DNA from 3 places in the Escherichia albertii genome. Region 2 is predicted to be linked to each of the others. Evidence: predicted binding sites of a transcription regulator. Region 2 holds the regulator's gene; each other region holds the start of a gene.
What was found. Region 2 encodes Fur, which represses iron uptake genes when iron is present. Its sites were predicted from a motif close to ATAATAATGAGAACNACTATCAA; they were not measured.
Positions count from the first base shown of each region.

Region 1: sodA (superoxide dismutase [Mn]) is a predicted target of Fur. The motif match lies at 1,649-1,671, and genes of this name have one in related genera.
Region 3: fhuA (ferrichrome porin FhuA) is a predicted target of Fur. The motif match lies at 2,942-2,964, and genes of this name have one in related genera.

Region 1 covers NZ_CP117568.1:3,134,127-3,138,447, forward strand. The annotation lists gene fdhD (formate dehydrogenase accessory sulfurtransferase FdhD) at 1-271, shown strand, start outside; gene PS053_RS15230 (YiiG family protein) at 425-1,480, shown strand; gene sodA (superoxide dismutase [Mn]) at 1,744-2,364, shown strand; gene yiiM (6-hydroxyaminopurine reductase) at 2,434-3,108, shown strand; gene cpxA (envelope stress sensor histidine kinase CpxA) at 3,213-4,321, opposite strand, start outside.
Region 2 covers NZ_CP117568.1:4,395,137-4,399,457, reverse strand. The annotation lists gene ybfE (LexA regulated protein) at 18-311, shown strand; gene fldA (flavodoxin FldA) at 451-981, shown strand; gene uof (fur leader peptide) at 1,191-1,277, shown strand; gene fur (ferric iron uptake transcriptional regulator) at 1,270-1,716, shown strand; gene PS053_RS21150 (ChiQ/YbfN family lipoprotein) at 1,815-2,147, opposite strand; gene chiP (chitoporin ChiP) at 2,197-3,603, opposite strand; gene glnS (glutamine--tRNA ligase) at 4,058-4,321, opposite strand, start outside.
Region 3 covers NZ_CP117568.1:3,915,871-3,920,191, reverse strand. The annotation lists gene fhuC (Fe3+-hydroxamate ABC transporter ATP-binding protein FhuC) at 1-619, opposite strand, end outside; gene fhuA (ferrichrome porin FhuA) at 668-2,911, opposite strand; gene PS053_RS18925 (fimbrial protein) at 3,133-4,143, opposite strand; gene PS053_RS18920 (fimbria/pilus outer membrane usher protein) at 4,165-4,321, opposite strand, start outside.

The DNA.
Region 1 (4,321 bases), 1.3 Mb from region 2:
CGTGGGCCGCCATGTGGCGCTGGATAAATTACTAGGTCGTCGGGCGCAAGAAGGTGAAAACTGGCAGCAAGGCGCAGTGCTGGTTTCCAGCCGGGCCAGTTATGAAATGGTGCAAAAGTCGGCGATGTGCGGCGTAGAGATTTTGTTTGCGGTGTCTGCTGCGACCACGCTTGCCGTAGAAGTAGCTGAGCGCTGTAATCTGACGCTGGTGGGCTTTTGTAAGCCGGGTCGGGCGACGGTTTATACCCATCCCCAAAGGTTGAAGTGTTAATTAAATTAAGTCCTGCAATTGTATATTGCATTGCAGGACTTATTCATTTTGTGAATTTTATCGATTTATTTATAAATAAATCTTGCGTAGTGGTATTTCCTTTTTCCCTTTATCATATTCGCACTCTTATTCATCTATTTATAAGGCAATTAAATGAAAAGGAATTTATTATCTTCGGCTATTATTGTCGCCGTAATGGCCCTCAGTGTCACTGGATGTGATGATAAAAAAGCTGAAACAGAAAGCTCTCCGTCCGCCAATAATCAACCCGCCGCTCCCACAACTGAATCAAAACCGACTGAAAAACCGGCAGCAAAAGCTGAGGCTAAATCGGAGGCGTCTGCGCAACCTGTGGTCGATGAGCAAGCTGTGTATGATGAGAAGATGGCTGTCTACATCAAATGTTTCAATGAATTACAGCTTCCTGTACAACGTAGTCTGTCGCGTTACGCTGATTGGTTAAAAGATTTTAAACAGGGGCCGACAGGTAAAGAGAGCATTGTTTATGGGATCTATAGTATCAGTGAAATAAGCCTTACTGGCTGTGAAAAAGGGATGAAGCGTGTTGAGGCATTAACACCGGCGCTTGAACCTATTGATGGTGTTGCGTTGGACTATATTAATGCTGCTGTAGCGTTGGGTAATACCATTAATGAAATGGATAAATATTACACTCAGGAAAATTATAAAGACGACGCGTTTGCTAAAGGGAAAATTCTTCACCAGACGTTGTTGAAGAATATCGAAGCCTTCCAGCCAGTTGCGGAGTCTTATCGTACGGCTATTGAAGAAATTAATGATCGGCGCCAGCTTGCTGAACTGAAAAATATTGAGCAACGAGAAGGGAAGAATTTCCACTACTATTCACTGGCTGTCATGATTTCAGCTAAAAAAATTAATGGGTTAATTTCACAAGAAAAGTTTGATACGGAAATGGCAATGAAGAAAGTTGCCGAACTGGAAACATTGGTCGCGCAGGTCAAGGAAGCAGATAAAGGCGGCATGAATTTTCCTTTTATTAACTCGGCAGGCGAATATCAACTTGCGGCTAAGAAATATGTTCGCCGCGTCAGAGATAACGTCCCGTATTCTGAAGGGGATAAAGAGCTGCTTCAGGATCCAGGCTCAAGTTGGATGGTAGAAGCCTCTTACCCGGCGGCATTAAACGAATACAATGAAATGGTCGGCGATTATAACCGTCTGCGATAAGAGTTTGTTTTTTGGATTAGCGTTGTAATGTCGGATGCGACGCATCCGATAATATTCCCTCACTGGCGGAGTGACGCTATTCCGTTAGTCTCATGACATTAAGTAGATGATTTGGCGCATATCTCAGGCATTTCCCTGCAAAACCATATCCTTATGAAAAGTGCGGCATTGATAATCATTTTCAATATCATTTAATTAACTATAATGAACCAACTGCTTACGCGGCATTAACAATCGGCCGCCCGACAATACTGGAGATGAAAATGAGCTATACCCTGCCATCCCTGCCGTATGCTTACGATGCCCTGGAACCGCACTTCGATAAGCAGACCATGGAAATCCATCACACCAAACATCATCAGGCCTACGTCAACAACGCCAACGCGGCGCTGGAAAGTCTGCCAGAGTTCGCCAATCTGTCGGTTGAAGAGTTGATTACCAAACTGGAACAGCTGCCAGCAGACAAGAAAACCGTGCTGCGCAATAACGCGGGCGGTCACGCTAACCATAGCCTGTTCTGGAAAGGTCTGAAAAAAGGCACCACTCTGCAGGGTGATCTGAAAGCGGCTATCGAACGTGATTTCGGTTCCGTCGATAATTTCAAAGCAGAATTTGAAAAAGCGGCGGCTTCCCGCTTTGGTTCCGGCTGGGCATGGCTGGTGCAAAAAGGCGATAAACTGGCGGTAGTTTCTACTGCTAACCAGGACTCCCCGCTGATGGGTGAAGCCATTTCTGGCGCTTCCGGCTTCCCGATTCTGGGGCTGGACGTTTGGGAACACGCTTACTACCTGAAATTCCAGAACCGTCGCCCGGACTACATCAAAGAGTTCTGGAACGTGGTGAACTGGGATGAAGCTGCGGCACGTTTCGCGGCGAAAAAATAAGGTTGCATAAACGCCTGTGAGAAGCGAGTCTGATGGCTCGCTTTTTTGTATCTGCGAAGGAGAAAACAGATGCATTATCCCGTTGATGTATACACAGGCAAAATTCAGGATTATCCGCAAAGTCGCCCCAGTGCGATTGCGAAAATCCAGGTCGATGGCGAACTGGTGCTGACGGAACTGGGCCTGGAAGGCGATGAGCAGGCAGAGAAAAAAATCCACGGCGGGCCAGACAGGGCGCTGTGTCACTATCCTCGTGAACATTATCTTTATTGGGCGCGGGAATTCCCGGAGCAGGCGGATCTGTTTGTGGCTCCAGCCTTTGGGGAAAACTTGTCAACCGAAGGCCTGACCGAGAGTAATGTCTATATTGGTGATATTTTTCGCTGGGGAGAGGCGCTGATTCAGGTCACCCAGCCGCGTTCGCCATGTTTTAAACTCAATTATCATTTCGGTATTAGCGATATGGCGCAGTTGATGCAGAATGCCGGGAAAATTGGCTGGCTGTATAGTGTGATAGCGCCAGGAAAGGTGTCTGCCGATGCGCCGCTGGAGCTGGTCTCGCGTGTCAGTGATGTCACCGTGCAGGAGGCTGCCGCCATCGCATGGCATATGCCGTTTGATGACGATCAGTATCACCGTTTACTGTCCGCCGCCGGGCTATCGAAAAGCTGGACGCGGACGATGCAGAAGCGGCGTCTTAGCGGCAAGATTGAAGATTTTTCCCGGCGGTTGTGGGGAAAATAACCCCGGAGTGTAGGCCTAATAAGACGCTATCAGCGTCGCATCAGGCATCCTGCTCAAATGCCGGATGCGGCGTAAACGCCTTATCCTGCCTACAAATGCGGAGTTTAACTCCGCTTATACAACGGCAGCCAAATCACCAGTCGTAAACCGCCCAGCGGGCTATCGTCGGCTTTCACCCAACCACGGTGCTGCTGAATGGCGGTTTCAACAATCGCCAGACCCAGGCCCGTACCGCCAGATTCGCGATCGCGCGCTTCGTCAGTACGATAGAATGGACGGAAAATCTGCTCGCGATCTGCCGGGCTAACGCCCGGGCCATCGTCATCCACCGTAATGGTGATACCGTCTTTATCTACCGCGAAGCCCACTTCAATCTTCGTATGAGAATAACGCAGCGCGTTGCGAACGATGTTTTCCAGCGCACTTTCCAGAGCATTCGGGTTACCGTACAGCGGCCATGGCCCTGGCGGGAAATTAACCGTAAACGATTTGCCCATTTGTTCTGCCTCGAACGCCGCATTATCCAGCACTTCACTCCATAACTGGTTGGCTTTGATGGTCTCGCTCACCAGCGCGTTCTTTTGCTGATTACGTGACATCACCAACAGGTCGTTGATCATGCTATCCAGTCGTTGGGCTTCGGTTTCAATACGTTCCAGTTCCTTGCTTTCGCCGCTACGACGACGCAGTAACGCCGTACCCAGTTGCAGGCGCGTCAACGGCGTGCGTAGTTCGTGAGAAATGTCAGAGAGCAAGCGCTGCTGGGAGGTCATCATGCGCTCCAGTGCGGTGACCATCTGGTTAAAACTGGCGCCTGCGGCAAGGAATTCTTGCGGCCCTGCTTCCAGTTCCGGGTGCTGGCGTAAGTTCCCCTGGGCGACCTCATCGGCAGCGTTTTTTAGCTTACGCGCCGGTTTCGCCAGACTCCAGGCCAACCACAACAGCAGCGGTGAACTGACCAACATGGTGACAATAAGCAGTAATAGAGGACGGTCGAACAGTAAGTTAATAAAATCGGATTGAGAACTGCTGGCCGGGCGGATCAGATAGAGTTGGTAATTATCTTCGCCGTCGCGCACGGAGAATGGCCCGACAAGTTCCACGCGACCATACTTTTTCTTCTGCGGGTGATCGGCGTTATCTGCCTGACCAATAAAGTTGCGAATGATCTGCATTTCGTTGCGTTCAGCACCGATCACGCGCCCTTCGGTGG
Region 2 (4,321 bases):
CCGAAGTCACCAAGATCATGGCCAAAGAACAAACGGACCGTACGACATTAGATCTGTTCGCGCACGAGCGTCGACCGGGACGACCGAAAACCAATCCGCTTTCGCGCGATGAACAGCTGCGTATTAATAAGCGCAACCAGCTAAAACGCGACAAAGTACGTGGTCTTAAGCGTGTCGAACTGAAGCTGAACACGGAGGCTGTCGAGGCGCTGAACGAGCTGGCAGAATCGCGTAATATGAGTCGTAGCGAACTGATCGAAGAGATATTGATGCAGCAGTTGGCAGCGCTGCGCAGCCAGGGCATCGTTTAAATTTCCATTTTCGTGTAGCACAGTGTGCAGTCCTGCAAGTTTGCTGATTCCGCAAGACTGCCTGTTCTGCTATGATTGCCTTTATCCGTGGGCAATTTACCACCCCCATTTCAATAAGTTTCAAGAGGTTATTTCACTCATGGCTATCACTGGCATCTTTTTCGGCAGCGACACCGGTAATACCGAAAATATCGCAAAAATGATTCAAAAACAGCTTGGTAAAGACGTTGCCGATGTCCATGACATTGCAAAAAGCAGCAAAGAAGATCTGGAAGCGTATGACATTCTGCTGCTGGGCATTCCAACCTGGTACTACGGCGAAGCGCAATGTGACTGGGACGATTTTTTCCCAACTCTCGAAGAGATTGATTTCAATGGTAAACTGGTTGCGCTGTTTGGTTGTGGCGACCAGGAAGATTACGCAGAATATTTCTGCGATGCGTTAGGCACCATCCGCGACATCATCGAACCGCGCGGCGCGACTATCGTCGGTCACTGGCCAACTGCCGGCTACCATTTCGAAGCATCGAAAGGTCTGGTAGATGATGACCACTTCGTCGGTCTGGCTATCGACGAAGACCGTCAACCGGAACTGACCGCCGAGCGCGTAGAAAAATGGGTAAAACAAATTTCTGAAGAGTTACATCTCGACGAAATTATCAATGCCTGATGTGATGCGGCGTAGACCAATATCTACGCCGTATTAATAGGTAATGCCAATCGAAATAATTGCTACAAATTTGTAACTTTTGCCGTTGTACCTGTACAATGTCCCGGTATTCAAGTGGCCTTGCCGATATAAGTGTAAGCTGTGCCACGTTTTTATTAACAATATTTGCCAGGGACTTGTAGTTTTCATTTAGGCGTGGCAATTCTATAATGATACGCATTATCTCAAGAGCAAATTCTGTCACTTCTTCTAATGAAGTGAACCGCTTAGTAACAGGACAGATTCCGCATGACTGATAACAATACCGCCCTAAAGAAAGCTGGCCTGAAAGTAACGCTTCCACGCTTGAAAATCCTGGAAGTTCTTCAGGAGCCGGACAACCATCACGTCAGTGCGGAAGATTTGTACAAACGTCTGATCGATATGGGTGAAGAAATTGGTCTGGCTACGGTATACCGCGTACTGAACCAGTTTGACGACGCAGGTATCGTCACCCGCCACAATTTTGAAGGCGGCAAATCCGTATTTGAACTGACCCAGCAACACCACCACGATCACCTGATCTGCCTCGACTGCGGCAAGGTTATCGAATTTAGTGATGATTCCATCGAAGCGCGTCAACGTGAAATCGCCGCGAAACATGGCATTCGCCTGACTAACCATAGCCTCTATCTTTACGGTCACTGCGCCGAAGGCGATTGCCGCGAAGATGAGCATGCGCACGAAGGCAAATAAGCCAGCCTGAACGAACGAGAAAAGCCAACCTGCGGGTTGGCTTTTTGATACAAGGGAAACAAGAAAAAGCGAGAGTGACAGCCCTCGCTTTTCAGTTTTTACTGCGTAGCGTTATTACTGCGAATTTCCTGCCAGACCTTATCGCAATCGGCTTTCACCGCCTGGTCATTACCGGTTTGCGTTGCCTGAATGCACTGCTGATAATCCAGCACGCGAACACTTTCTTGTTCGGCAAACTGTTGATGTTGTTTCTCTTTCTTCAGTACGTTTAACACGCTCTGACAGGCTTCAATTTTTTCCGGCGAACCTTGCGCGGTATTGATACAGGCGCTGTAAGCTTCTTTCAGATGGCTATCTTCCTTTGGTGCTGTCGACTGCGCGCAGGCCACCAGCCCCGATGCCATTATGGCGATGAGAATTAATTTTTTCATAGCGAACTCCTCAAACGGGCGGCAGGCAAAATGCCTGCCGCGTCTGGCATCAGAAGATAGTGAACGGTGCGATCACCATAAATTTCACGTCACGCTCATCCTGGAAGATGTTGCCGTAACCACCACCCCAACTTGGGATGTCGGAGTGGTTGTCGTATTCGGTGAAGTGCAGTTTGAACATCGTGCCTTTGGCTCGACCGTCCTGAATGGTGTAGACCGCATCCAGGCTGTACGCAGACTCTTCAATAGTCCGGTTCTTGTCGTAGTACGCATCCGGGTTACTCTGCCAGGTCGCGGGTTTAGCATCCCATGCGTAAACATAAGAAGCGCCGATGGCGAAGCCAGGAAGATTCCAGTTTTTCAGGTCATACATCGCGCCGAAGAAGACCGCTTTTTCACCGTTGGCGTTAAAGTCAGAACGGTTATCCCACCAGATATCCAGGCGACCATTAGAGGAAGCATAGGTTGGAGTCATACGTTGCAGGAAGTATCCCTGCTGACCGTCGGCTTTAACCCAGGTGCCTTCCAGACGTAAATCGACGACATCAGCCGCCCGGTAGCCAAAGGTCAACGCCTGCAACCATGCTGTACCGTCATAAAGATCGTTGACGCTGCGATCGTCAACTTTGTCGCGTGTACCGTAGAACTGGTAGCTGGTGGTTAACGGGCTACCGGCGATATCAAATTTGTAGCTGGCTTTAGCAAAATACTGATCGATATAGCCTTCCGCCTGACCAAACGCCGCTTCCAGTACGAAATTATTTTTGAAGTCGTACTTCGCGCCAAGGGAGTGCAGATAGTCGACTTTGGTGGTTTTATCGTTCTGATAAAACTCATCCATTTCCAGATGCCACGGCGCTTTATATTCGTTGGTCCACATGTAAGAGAAACTCAACGCACCAGCATCGCCATAATCAAAATTAGCCCCAGCTTCCGCCCCCTGATAGGTGCCTGGCATAAAACTCCAGTGCGGCGCTAACAGCGTTTGACCAGTTGGCTGAATGTAACCTGCCCTCGCCCACACCGGACCGTATTTAAATTTAGCCGCCGCTTTATACAGACTTATACCGCTTTTATCGCCGGACCAGTCTTCGTCATAGGCTTTATTACTTTTTGAAAACGCGATTTCGTTCGGGTGAGAGCTGTCGCCGTTTTCCGCCATTTCAATCGCTGTAAACGCGGCAATATCCAGACCGAACATATCAGCGGCATAGCCAGACTGAAAATCGAGATTAGCGTTCCAGGTGGAGTGAGAAAGGTTGGTTTTGTATTTGTCGCCGTCGGTAACATCTTTACGGTCACGTTCACGCTGCCAGTAATAGATACCGCCGGTTAAGGTTGAATCTTCGAAGAATCCTTCGGCGCGAGCCTCTGGCATTGCCACAAAGCCCGACATTGCTGTAACACCGGCAATAGCCAGCGCCAGCGTACTACGTTTGCCACTAAACGTACGCATGGGTTAATCCTCTTTGACGTATAAATTGCTGCACCAAAGGTGAACAGCGAAAAAAATAAAAATTAAAAAAGTAGCGTTGAGAAAGGTCTCGCCGACTACAGGGACAGACTATTTTTCGCGACGCGAATTATCAATCTCTTTCTGTAACGAGAATGTAAGAACATGAGCAACCGCACATATTTTGATGTTTTTTGTTACAAGGCTTAAGTTCGTTATAAAAAAGTATATAGAGGGAAATACGAGGATTTACGTTGAATTAAGGCAATAACATTTTCAACATGTATATATCATTAGTTGCTAATTTTATTTATGAATAAATAACGACACGGTATTAATTTGCGAGGAAAAATAGAGAAAACGCCGCAGAACGCGGCGTTTTGGATTGTTGATAAAGTGCGTTTTGTTCATGCCGGATACGGCGTAAACGCCCTATCCGGCCTATGAATACTTCAAATTACATGCCGACTTTCGCCCAGGTATCACGCAGACCCACGGTGCGGTTAAATACCGGTTTCTCCGTAGTGGAATGGCGACTGTCGAGGCAGAAGTAACCTTCACGCTCAAACTGGAATGCTTTACCCGCTACCGCATCTTTCAGCGACGGTTCAGCAAAGCCCTGTTTGATCACCAGCGATTCCGGGTTAATCACCGACAGGAAATCATCCGCAGCCCCTGGGTTCGGTACACTGAACAGACGGTCGTACAGGCGAATTTCAAC
Region 3 (4,321 bases), 480 kb from region 2:
CGTGCAGCACAGCAATGACCGTCAGACCACGCTCCTGACTTAAACGATGCACCAGCGCCAGCACATCAACCTGGTGGGCGATATCCAGCGCCGAGGTCGGTTCGTCGAGCAACAGACAACGGCTATCCTGTGCTACCAGCATAGCGATCCACGCCCGCTGGCGTTCGCCGCCAGAGAGGCTATCGACCAGCCGATGCGCCAGTGGTTTTAAGCCAACCAGCGAGATAGCTTCCTCGACCTTTTCGCGATCAGCCGCGCCAAAGCGCCCCAGCGCGCCATGCCACGGGTAGCGACCAATCGCCACCAGTTCACGCACGGTCATCCCTTCTGCCGGAGGAAGTTGCTGCGGTAAATACGCGACTTTGCGGGCAAATGCTTTGCTACTCCAGTTTTCCAGCGGCTGAGCGTCGAGAAGAATCTCGCCTTCCGACGGTGGCTGATGGCGTCCCAGCATTTTGAGTAGTGTGGATTTACCAGAACCGTTGTGACCAATCAGGCCGGTCACTTTCCCGGCGGGAAAAGTTAATGACAGCGGATGCAAAAGCGTGCGCCCGGGCACACGAAAGGAGATATTACGCAGTGCAAAAGTGGTATCGGAATGATTCGTGTATTCCTGCATAACAGCCAACTTGTGAAACGGGCACGGAAATCCGTGCCCAAAGAGAAATTAGAAACGGAAGGTTGCGGTTGCAACGACCTGACGTTCTGCGCCCCAGAAGCAGCCATAGGTGTTAAAGCAGCTAGCGACGTATTCGCGATCGAACAGGTTGTTAACATGCAGCGCCACGTTGGAGCCAGCCATACCGACTCGCGCCAGATCATAACGCACTAACGCATCCACGACCGTATAACTTCCCACTTTGAAGGAGTTAGCCGCATCGCCATAGCTGGAACCCGTATAACGACCGCCAGTGCCCAGCGTCAGACCGGAAAGCGGACCATCAAAGAAGGTGTAGTCAGCCCACAGAGAAGCCATGTGTTTTGGCACCTGCGCAGGCGTGTTGCCTTTGTAGGTCGTATCGGTGGTGTATTCCGCATCGGTATAGGTATAAGAACCGACTACATTAACACTCGCTGACAGCGCCGCTTTCGCTTCGATTTCTACGCCACGAGCGCGGATCTCACCGCCTTCAATCGAGAAATTGGGATTATTCGGATCCGCCATCAGGTTGTTGGTTTTAGTGAGATTATACAACGCACCAGTGACAACAATTGGGCGATCTTCCGGCACGTATTTCACGCCGACTTCATACTGCTTACCTTTAGACGGTGCGAAAATATTACCATCCTTCCCAACTTGCGAAGAAGGTTCAAACGATTCGCTATAGCTGAAGTACGGCGTTACACCGTTATCAAACAGATAGTTAACGCCACCACGCCAGGTAAACTGTCTGTCATCACGTTTGTCCGTCGTTCCGGCAACACGGTTGAGCGACTCCTGGTCTGCCCAGTCATAGCGCCCGCCCAGAGTCACCAGCACTTTATCCCACTGCGCCTGATCCTGAACATAAATCCCTGTTTGCTTCTGCTTATTCAGAATACGGTAAGGGCCGGAGTTATCCGGGTCTTTCGTGTTGAAGTCAAAGTCGGTATATACCGGATTGTACAGATTCAACAGCGGCACAGAGTCGTCATAACCAAACCAGGCGTTGATGTCATTACGCATACGCATAAAATCGACGCCCGTCAGCAGGGTGTGGTCGATATCGCCAGTGGCAAATTTGCTCTGTAACTGGGTATCTACAGAGAAGTTTTGCAGTTTCTCATCATCAACGACGTATTTACGCGCCAGATAATGGCCTTTATCCGCTGGCGCCAGAGCGGCACATTGTTTGCTATCAGCATTCGCCGGATCGGAGCAAACACCGTAGCCATATACACTGTTTTGCGAAGTTTTATTTTCGGCAAAACGCAAGTTCTGACGCACGGTAAAGGTGTCATTAAATTCGTGGTCGAAGCTATAACCCACCATCTTCTCATTACGAGAATAGGTGTTGTTCTTCGCACCTTCGTTGAAGTCAGTCGGCAGACGCTTACCATTTGGCAGCGGCTCGACGGTTCCCTCTTTCGGCAACCAGCCGTAATAACCGGTTTCCGGCTCGTTCTGGAAGTAAGAAAGGAAGGTGAAATTAGTTTTATCATCCGGGCGCCAGGTGAACGCCGGAGCAATAGCATAACGCTGCTCTTCCGCCCCTTTCTGCTGGGCATTTGCAGAACGAGCAAGACCAGTCAGACGATAAGAGTAAACGCCGTCATCGTCCAGCGCATCGCTGAAATCAAAACCCGTCTGGAACAGGCTATCAGTACCTGCTTTAAACTGAACTTCTTTCAGTGGTTCGGTAGTCGGACGCTTGCTGACCATATTCAACAAACCGCCAGGGCTGCTTTTCCCGTAAAGCACAGATACCGGGCCACGCATAATTTCTGCGCGTTCCAGCATATACGGATCGATAACCGCATCGTTATAGAAGTTGCCCTGTAATTTCAGCCCGTTAAGGTAGTTATTCTGGCTTTGACCTTCTGCGGCAAAACCGCGAATGATCAGGTGGTCATAGGTATTAGACGCGCCACGCGTACCCACTGAAACACCCGGCGTGTAGCTAAGCGCTTCTTTTACGGACTTCGGCTGATGCAACGCCATCTCTTCAGCGGTGACAACAGAAATGGACTGCGGCACTTTTTGAATTGGCGTATCTGTTTTAGTACCGGTAGCAGATTGTCTCGCCGCAATGGTTGCAGCCGGCCCCCATGCGCTTTCTTGCGGCGCTGGTGCGGCAGTAACAGTGATAGTGTCTTCTTTCGGTTCAACCGCCGCCTGTGCATAAACAGACATGCCGCTAACCGCTGTGGCGACTACGACTGCGATTTTACGCAGCGAGTGTTTTGGCAGAGCAGTTTTGGAACGCGCCATTGGTATTTCTCTGGTGTAAAGTGAATAGTAATGTAAACGAGAATGATTATTATAAAGATAAGATAATATTCGAAACGCTGGCGGGTTCGCAAGTGATATGCGCTCTGTGCGTCCATGAAGGGGCGAGAATCAATCAGATGAATCAAAAATGTTAATATTTGCACCGTAAACCATAAAAATGCGCTTACCAAAAATTAACATTTTATGACGAAGGGAAAAGCTTATCGGTAATATACTTCGAAGGTGGCAACAGAATTAACCCGACCACTTTTGACGCTACCCGTTTTGATGTAGCGTGCTTTTAATGGAATAGTAATATTTTGATTTAACGTCGTTTTTTGAACAGCCGTATAGTCTGTATCAAATACCATCACATTGTTGTTACTGTCGAGGATCTGCAGACCAACGCCTTCCGCCATTCCTGAACCAGATTCAATATTAAGAATATTATTACCCGTTACCCCAGTAGAACCTGATGAGGTAAAGCGGTAATCAACTTTTACATCCTGAGAACATTTTTCAATCTGAATTTTAAACCGATCATCGGAAACTACAGGTGACACATTGTTAACATCAAAATCATCTGTGCCAATATCGTTGAGCGGAACGGTAATATTTTTTTCTATAAGGTCGCATGTGCCCGGTTGAATATTGACCGGAACGGAACTAAAACGAAGCTCTCCAATAACACGATTGTCATACTTCCAGTCAGCAATCAGTTTGCTGGTATCAATGGTCCCATTACCGACAGGTCCTGTGACAATAAACTGAATAGCTGCATGTATTGTAATCGGATAAACATATCCTTTAATCACTGTTGACGAGCCTTTATGCCAGGGCGTCATTAAATATCCGGCGGTGAGTTGCGCACTGGTGTTATTCGCCCACGCCGCACGAAAACCGATTCCTGGCACATTAGTCTGAAACACATCTGGAAGTGGGTTATCAGTACGCATATCGCCGTTTGTCAATACGGTATATCCTTGCCAGATCTCACCATTTGCCGTACAGGAAACTGAAATTGAAGGACTGTTCGCATTTACTGTCGCAATAATCGTTCCAGGAGCAGCGTCACTATTAACAACTAACGCAGGCACGGAGAATTGTATTGTTGCCGGATTTCCTCCATTTCCAGAAATATTGCAACTGGCGAAAACCGCAGGAATGACGCCCCAGCTAAGAAATATTATGGTCAATAATGCTCGTATATAAGAGGCAAATCCTGGCTTCATTATTTGTTCCTGTCTTATTTGTTATCGACAATCCATTGTGGCTTTATAGATACCCGTGGTGTATTTTTCTGGTACAGTGATAACTCCTGTACATTGCTGGTTAATCTCTTTTCCCCACTGTACCGTAAATGTCATTGATTCTTGCACACCAGTAATATAAACCTCTCCATCTTCACCA